Regions from separate parts of the Arthrobacter sp. 05N428_2 genome, predicted to be linked through region 1. Evidence: predicted binding sites of a transcription regulator. Region 1 holds the regulator's gene; the other holds the start of a gene.
What was found. Region 1 encodes LexA, which represses DNA repair genes until DNA is damaged. Its sites were predicted from a motif close to TCGAACANNTGTTCGA; they were not measured.
Positions count from the first base shown of each region.

Region 1 (4,391 bases):
CCGATTCGGCGCTCAGACCGTAGTCCTCGGCCCGGACGCCGACGATGTATTCGGTGTCCGTGCCGGCAGCCAGCAGTGGGTACATGGAGTACGTGGGAGGGAATCCGAGAGCGGTGCGGCCCGGGCCGCCGAAGGCCTGGAGGATTTGCTGGAGGACTTCATTGGAGCCGTTCGCTGCCCAGATGTTGGTGGCGTCCAGTCCGTGGCCGAGATATTCGGCGAGGCCTTCGCGCAGTTCGGTGAACTCGCGGTCGGGGTACCGGTTCAGCCCGGTTGCGGCTTCGGTGACGGCCGCGACGATGGCGGCGCGGACGTCCGCCGGAACGCCATGGGTGTTCTCGTTGACGTTCAGCAGGATAGGGACATCCAGCTGGGGTGCGCCATAAGGGCGCAACCCGCGCAGATTCGTCCGGAGGGGCAGTCGGTTGAGTCGCTCTAGCTGGTCAGTCACCGTCCCAGTTTAAGCGTGTACGGCGCCGGACCCGAAACTGTGACCGGCAGCGCCCGACGTGCGCGGCCGACTCACGCCGGCCGGGGCGGCTCGCCCGGAATCCCGGTCCGGGCGCCGCCTACTTGGTGGGCACAAAGAGCTGCTGTCCGGAGATGACGCGGGGATCGCCGAGGTTGTTCAGCTGCACGATGTCCGCCACGACGTCGCGGGGATCACGCTCCGGGGCCACGGCGCCTGCAATCGCCCACAGTGACTCCCCCGGCTGGACTGTGACCGTGACCGTCGGCGTGAGCGAGAGCCCTGCGGACGAGTCGGCGGCCTTGGCCGGAGCATTCAGGAAGCCGGCGAGTGAAAGCAGGAGGACCGCCAGCAGCATCAGCGGCAATCCGAAAAAGACGAACCGGCCCCGGCGGGTGAGCCGCAGCGGAGCCTGTGCCATGGCAGTGGGCGCAGGCTTCCGGCCGACGAGGGCCAGGCTGCCTGCGTCGTGGCGGACGGCACGCTGGCGGTCGGTATCGCGATCGAAAATGTTATGCGGGCCGAACGACTCGAACTGCGCCCTCGTGGACCGGGCCTGATCGAATGGGCCTTGGTCGGATGGGGCTTGATCGGATGGGGCCGCCTGGACCCTGACCGCCTTGGGATGGGCGGCACGGACGGGAGCGGATACCAGCGAACCGGGAATTGCGCTTACTGCTGACATGAACTGAGCCCTCCTGGACTTATCTGTGCCGCCCGGCGTACTCCACTTACCTGCCGCCAACCGACCGAACCATCGAACGCAAACCTTCGAAACATATTCATTCATCGCAAACTTCGAACATAGGGCCGAACCTCGCGGTTCACTCCCCGCACTCAGATTCGAACATATCTTCGAACCCTGCTGGTTCTGTTTTAGCACTTATGAACGAACATTGTCGAGACTCACTAGAACAAATGTTTGAAAAACCTTGGCGGCTGGCCTATTTTTGAAGCACAGGACAACCACTCGAGTTGATCAACAGCAGTTGACCAGCGGGGTCTGACTTTTTGCAGACCCACTGATTCCGGCCACCACATCGGCCGGGCGGAAATGGAAAGGCGTGGCCAAGATGGCAGCACAAGCCGCCCGTGGGAGGGCCGCCCAGCGCAGCCCCCAGACCGCCCGGGCGCCCAAGAGCCTTACCGTCCGGCAAAAGAAGATCCTGGAGACCATCCAGCGTTCCGTCACGGACAACGGGTACCCGCCCTCGATGCGGGAGATCGGCGACACGGTGGGGCTGGCCAGCCTCTCCAGCGTCACCCACCAGCTTTCCCAGCTGGAGAAGCTCGGTTACCTGCGGCGTGACCCTAAGCGGCCCCGTGCCATGGAAGTGCTGATGCCGCTGACGCTCGATGAGGGCAGCACGAAGATTTCCGGAGTGGGGAAGCCCGGCGGCCTGCGGGCTGTGGGTGGCCTCGCCGTCTCGGAGCTTGCCAGCGCCACGGACACCGCAATGGTGCCGTTCGTGGGCCGGATCGCCGCCGGCGGTCCGATCCTTGCCGACCAGGTGGTGGAGGACGTGATGCCCCTGCCGCGCCAGCTGGTGGGCCACGGCGAATTGTTCATGCTTCGGGTGGCCGGCGATTCGATGATCGACGCCGCCATTTGCGACGGTGACTGGGTGGTGGTCCGGCGCCAGAACGACGCCATCAATGGCGACATCGTTGCCGCGCTGCTCGATGACGAAGCCACAGTCAAGACGTTCCGGCAGCGCGACGGCCACACCTGGCTGCTTCCGCAGAACACCCAGTATGAACCGATCTTGGGCGACCATGCCGTCATCATGGGCAAGGTCGTCTCGGTCTTGCGCTCCCTGTAGCACTCCCCCGCCGCACCGCCACAAAGGCCCCCTCCGGAAACCGGGCGGGGCCTTTGGCGTACCCTACGTGGCGGGCTGCGGGGCAGGGGCCTCGGAGCCGAGGCGTTCGAGGGCGGCGAGGGCTACTGCTTGGTCGGTGGTGGGCCAGAACGGCGGCAGCGCGGCCCGGAGGAACCCGCCGTAGCGCTCGGTGGACAGCCGCGAGTCCAGGACCGCGACGACGCCCCGGTCCGACGTCGAGCGGATCAACCGCCCGGCGCCCTGGGCGAGCCGGATCGCAGCGTGGGTGGCCGAAACACTCATGAAGCCGTTTCCGCCGGACTGGGCCACGGCGCGGGACCGGGCAGTCATCAGCGGGTCGTCGGGGCGCGGGAACGGGATCCTGTCGATCACCACCAGGCGGCACGAGTTTCCGGGGACGTCCACGCCCTGCCAGAGCGACATGGTGCCGAAGAGGCAGGTATCCGGTTCGTCGGCGAACTGCTTCACGAGCCCGGTCATGGTCGACTCGCCTTGGCAGAGAATGCGCAGGCCCAGCCGGGGCCGCATCGCATCGGCAGCCTCTTCGGCGGCGCGCCGGGAAGAGAACAGGCACAAGGCCCCACCGCCGGAGGCGCGGATCAGTTTCTCCAGCTCGTCGAGGGCCTCCGGGGATGTTCCGCGGCCGGGCTTGGGCAGGTGTTTGGCGACGTAGAGAATCCCCTGCTTCGGGTATTCGAACGGGGACCCGACGTCGACGCCGGTCCAGCTGGGAGCCCCCGGCCCCACCAGGCCGAGGCCTCCGGCGGCCGGTTCGAAGGCCGCACCGATCGCCAGCGTTGCCGAGGTCAGGACGACGGTATGGTCGGCGAACAATCCCTCCCGCAGCCGCCCGGCGACGCTGAGCGGGGCCACGTTGATCAGCGCTGGCGCCGAGTCGTCCGGCTGCGAGTAGCCCTGTTGCGGGTCGAAGCTGCTGTTGCGGGAGAACCAGACCACTTCGCGGTTCTCCTTGGCTGCGAGCAGCCGTTCGCACAGTTCCAGGATCACCATCAGGCGGGACCGAGCGAGCTGGCGCCCGCCGTCGGCCGTGCTGGCGCTGTCCCCCTTGGAGTCGGAGAGCGCGGCGCGGCAGGCGTCGCGCAACTGGTCCACGCAGTCGAGCTGCTCGCTGTTCAGGCCGTTCGGCATCAGTCCGCTGGGCACGCCCTCAATGGCGAGTTCAAGGTTGGACGCGGCGTTGTTGAGCGCGTCCACGGTGATTCCGGTGTGCTTGCGGGCGCCGGACGCTGCGGCGTGCACCATGGCCACGGACAGTTGCCCGGACACGGCGCCCGTGACGCGGTCCTGCAGTTCGTGCGCTTCATCCACCACGACGACGTCGTACTCTGGCAGCACCGCCAGGCCTTCGAACGCGCTGACGGCCAGCATGGCGTGGTTGGTGACGACGACGTCGGCGTCGGCGGCGTTTTGCCGGGCCAGTTCGCTGAAGCATTCGGCGGCCAACGGGCACTTTTGCGCGCCCAGGCATTCCATCGAAGTGACGGAGACCTGCCGCCAGGCGCGGTCGGTTACGCCGGGCATGAGCTCGTCGCGGTCCCCAGTCACGGTGTCCTCGGCCCATTCGCGGAGCCGGACCACCTCCTTGCCGAGCTGGGACGACGGGCCGCCCATGGCGGCGGCGAAGTGCGGCACAGAGGTGTCCTCGCCGAGGGAGAACAGCTGGCCCTCGGACGGTTCCTCGGACGGGAAGCCGCCGTCGAGTTTGTGCCGGCACACGTAGTTGGAGCGGCCCTTGACGAGCGCGACCTTCACGGGCCGGTCCAACGCCGGGGTGATGGTCTTGAGCAGCCGCGGCAGGTCCCGGCCGACGATCTGGGTCTGCAGTGCCAGGGTGGCGGTGGAGACCAGGGTCGGTTTGTCACTGACCAGCGAATGGGCGATCAGCGGAATCAGGTAGGCCAGGGACTTGCCCGTGCCGGTGCCTGCCTGGACCAGCAGGTGGTCGCCGGTTTCGATCGCCCGGGCCACCTGCCGGGCCATCTCGTGCTGGCCGTCGCGGCTCTGGCCGCCCATGCCCGCGACCGCCCGGTCGAGCAGTTCCACCACGAACTGCTCGC
Region 1 is NZ_JBFTMR010000013.1:51,251-55,641, forward strand. It holds gene AC1DGI_RS14365 (histidinol-phosphate transaminase) at 1-451, opposite strand, end outside; gene AC1DGI_RS14370 (LysM peptidoglycan-binding domain-containing protein) at 570-890, opposite strand; gene lexA (transcriptional repressor LexA) at 1,543-2,292, shown strand; gene AC1DGI_RS14380 (ATP-dependent DNA helicase) at 2,356-4,391, opposite strand, start outside.

Region 2 (4,391 bases), on a different contig from region 1:
CGCCGCTGAGTCCGTCAAGTGAGCGTGGCCGAGCAACTGCGGGTTGAGCAGACAGACTTCGTAGCCGCCGTCGCCGGCAAGCTGACCGGCTTCCTGACGGATCGCACCACGCTGATGTCGGCCATATCTCCGGACATCGACCCGCTGATGGGTTCCATCTCGCACCTCGTAACGGGCGGCAAACGCCTCCGCGCCCTGATGTGCTACTGGGGCTGGCGCGGGGCAGGCGGCGACGCCGGTGCCCGCGAGGTGGTCACGGCCGGCTCGGCACTCGAGCTGTTCCAGGCCGCCGCCTTGATCCACGACGACATCATTGACCGTTCCGACACCCGCCGCGGCGGACCGAGTGTGCACCGCCGCTTCAGCGAACTGCACGCGAGCCAGGGCTGGGCCCTCGATCCGGAGCGCTTCGGCCACGCCGCTGCCATCCTCACCGGTGACCTGTGCCTGTCCTTCAGCGAGGAGTCGTTCACCGAAATCGGCGACCGGGCGGCTTCCGGAAGCCGGGCCCGGCTCATCTTCAACCTGATGCGCGCCGAGGTTATGGCCGGTCAGTACCTGGACATCCTGGAGGAGGTGGCCGGGCCGCACCGGGACCGGGCCGGCGCCGTCAGCCGCGCCCAGTCGATCATCCGCTTCAAATCGGCCAAGTACTCCACCGAGCACCCGCTCGCGCTGGGGGGTGCGCTGGCGGGCGCTCCCGACGAGCTGCTCCGCGGCTATTCTGCCTTCGCGCTCCCCCTCGGTGAGGCGTTCCAGCTCCGCGACGACGTCCTGGGAGTGTTCGGCGACCCCCTCACCACCGGCAAGCCGGCCGGCGACGACCTCCGCGAAGGCAAACGGACTGTGCTCATCGCCTTCGCCCTCGATCAGGCGTCACCGGCCGAATCGAGCTTCATCGACGCCAAGCTGGGCAGCCCGGACCTGGGCGACGGCGACGTGGCGGAAATCCGCCGGATCATCATCGATTGCGGGGCGCTCCAGGCCACCGAAGTCCTGATCGAGGAGTTTGGCCGGGCGGCACTGGCGGCCCTGGACCTGCTGCCGCTGGAGGAGCTTCCCAAGACGGCGCTCCGGAAACTGGCCGAGGCCGCGGTCAGCCGCGCTGCCTGACGGCACCAGCCTGACGGCGTCCGGAGATGCGAAAGGCCGTGCAGGGCATCAGCCGCCGTGCACGGCCTTCGCCGTACTGCTCTACTTCATCCTGAAATATCGTGCTGCTGCTTACCAGGCCATGGTTTGGGCCCGGCGCCGGATCTCCGTCTTGCGGCCCTCACGGAGCGCGTCGATCGGCCGGCCGCGCAGGGACTCGTCAGCGGTGAACAGCCAAGTAATGAGTTCCTCGTCCGAATAACCAGCGTCAGCGAGGACAACGATCGTGCCCTTGAGGCTCTCCACGGCGTGGCCGTCTTGGATGAAATCCGCCGGGACGGAGCGGATCCGCCGGTCGCCGATCCGCAGTGCCGCCAGCGCGCGCTCGTCCAGCAGCGCATGAACCTTCGTGATGGAAACATCCAGCAGCTTGGCCACATCGGGCAGGGGCAACCATTCGCCTACAAGGCTTTCTACAGTACTCACGGATCAAGATTGCCATGCCGGGGCGGATTGCGCCTAGTCGGCCACGGCCTGCTAATGCGACCTCTTAACGTGGCGAAACCCAGATGCAGGCTAATAAGCCGCCCCCGCTGGCCGTTCGCGGTGCGGAACGGGCCCGGGAGGGCCGCCCCAGGGCCGCCGGCCGGGCCCACCTGTCGGGTCGGCGGGCGACACTCCAGAAATCCGTGTTTGCGGAATGTCAAACAGTTCTTGTGCTATTTCGCAATTCATGAGAGATTCACATAGTTCACATTTGTAACGACAGTATCTTCAGTATCTTTAGTCACACTGGTAACACCAGTAATACCGGCCTGACCTGCAGCGTTCGCCGCTGAGAAGAGGATCTTTCCCATGACGACGTCTCGTACGCCGAAGTCCCACACGAGGCCCGGCCTCCCGCTGATCGCGGCGACGACGGCGGCCCTGCCCGCCGTCGTGCTTTCTTCTCTGGCGATCGCACAACCGGCCTTGGCCGAACCGCAACCGCGCGCGATCCCGGCGACACTCGCCGCCGCCATGCAAGCCCAGGCCCAAGGGCTGACCGCCAAGTCGCTGCCTGCGCTGATTCCGGCCGCGTCCGTCCCGGCCACCATCCCGGCCGCGTTCCAGCCCGCGCAGGTGTCCGCCCCGGCGGAGTACACGATTGCCCGCGGTGACACCGTCAGCGCGGTCGCCGGCAGGTTCGGCCTAGACACCTATGCGGTGCTCAAGCTGAACAACCTGCAGGCCAACACCGTGATCTACCCCGGCCAGACGATCAAGCTCACCGGCGCGGCGAGCCCGGCGGCACCTGCGGCGCCCTCGGCTCCCGCTCCCGCGGCCCCGGCCGGCGGACAGGTCTACACCGTGAAATCCGGCGATACCCTGAGCGGCATCGCGGCCCGCCACGGCGTGAGACTCTCTGAGGTCTTCGACTGGAACGGGCTCAACATGCGTTCCGTGATCTACCCGGGACAGCAGGTCAAGGTCGGCGCCGGCGCGGCCGCACCTGCTTCTCCGGCTCCGGCGGCACCCGCTCCCGCCGCCCCGACGCCCGCCCCGGCGGCCCCCGCTCCCGCGGCACCGGCCAGYTCCGGSTCCTACACCATCAAGGCCGGCGACACCCTGTCGGGCATCGCCGCCCGGTACAGCGTCAAGCTCTCGGACATCCTGTCCGCGAACCAGCTGACCATGAGCAGCATCATCTACCCGGGCAACAAGCTGGTCATTCCCGGCGCCGGCACCATTGCCCCGGCCTCCAGCCAGCCGGCCCCTACCCAGCCGGCCGCCACCGTGACGCCGCTGGTGCCCAGCACGTTCCTTGGGTTCAGCTACCCGGAAGCGGTCGTCAACTCGGCCAACCAGAACAAGGCACTGCTCAACGCCGCGCCGGTTCCCAGCACCGAACAGATGAAGCAGATCGTGGCCGACACGGCGCGCCGCATGGGCGTGGATCCCTCCTTGGCCCTCGCCTTCGCCTTCCAGGAATCCAGCTTCAACCAGCGCTCGGTGTCCCCCGCCAACGCCATTGGCGCCATGCAGGTGATCCCGTCCTCGGGCCAGTGGGCTTCGGACCTGGTGGGCCGGAAGCTGAACCTGCTGGACCCGTATGACAACGCCACCGCCGGCGTCGCCATCATCCGCCAGCTGGTCCGCACCAGCAAGGACCTGGACAACGCGATCGCGGGCTACTACCAGGGCCAGTATTCGGTGAGCACCAGGGGCATGTTCGACGATACGAAGATCTACGTGGCCTCGATCAAGAAGTTGCAGCAGAGCTTCAGCTGACCGCCAGCATCGCGCGGAGCTGAGCACTCCGCCGCGTAACGATACGGGTCCGGATTGCATGTCAATCCGGGCCCGTTTCCGTGCAGAGCTTAGGATCAAATGGTGCAGGAATACACATCGGACGCTCTCGTCGGGACCCTGGTGGACAACCGGTACCTGATTCAATCCAAGCTGGCCCGTGGCGGGATGTCGACCGTCTATCTCGCCACCGACCGCCGGCTTGAGCGGGACGTGGCGCTCAAGGTCCTGCATCCGCACATGGCCGGCGACCCGCAGTTCCTGGACCGGCTGGGCCGCGAAGCCAAAGCAGCGGCCAGGTTGTCGCACCCGCACGTCGTGGGCGTTTTGGACCAGGGTGAGGACGGTCCGTTGGCGTACCTGGTGATGGAGTACATCAAGGGCCACACGCTGCGGGACGTGCTCAGGGAAAAGGGCGCCCTCACCCCGCGGCTGGCCCTGGCCCTGATCGACCCTGTCGTGGAAGGCCTCGGCGCGGCGCACGGAGCCGGCCTCATCCACCGCGACGTCAAGCCCGAAAACGTGCTGATCGCCGACGATGGCCGGATCAAGATCGGCGATTTCGGCCTGGCCCGGGCTATCACGACGACGACGAGCACCGGGGCGCTGATCGGTACGGTCGCCTACCTCTCACCAGAACTCGTGATGGGCCGGCAGGCCGACGCCCGCAGCGATATCTATTCCCTCGGGATCATGCTTTACGAGATGCTCACCGGACAGCAGCCGTTCGACGGCGAAGTCCCCATCCAGGTCGCCTACCAGCACGTGAACTCCACCGTCGGTGCGCCTTCCGCGCTGGTCCCGGGACTGGCCGCCGAGCTCGACGAACTGGTTCAGTGGTGCACCGCCAACGACCCCGACAAGCGCCCGGTGGACGGCAATGCGCTGCTTTCCGAGCTCCGCCACATCCGCACCAACCTCAGCGACGCGGAACTGGAACTCCGTCCGCCCGCGGCCGCAGCCGCGGTCACCATGCCGGGAATCGCAGCGACGGCGGCAGCCGGTGCGGG
Region 2 is NZ_JBFTMR010000006.1:56,071-60,461, reverse strand. It holds gene AC1DGI_RS08555 (hypothetical protein) at 1-22, shown strand, start outside; gene AC1DGI_RS08550 (polyprenyl synthetase family protein) at 19-1,113, shown strand; gene AC1DGI_RS08545 (Rv2175c family DNA-binding protein) at 1,225-1,578, opposite strand; gene AC1DGI_RS08540 (LysM peptidoglycan-binding domain-containing protein) at 1,948-3,363, shown strand; gene AC1DGI_RS08535 (Stk1 family PASTA domain-containing Ser/Thr kinase) at 3,463-4,391, shown strand, end outside.
Region 2: AC1DGI_RS08540 (LysM peptidoglycan-binding domain-containing protein) is a predicted target of LexA. The motif match lies at 1,796-1,811, and genes of this name have one in related genera.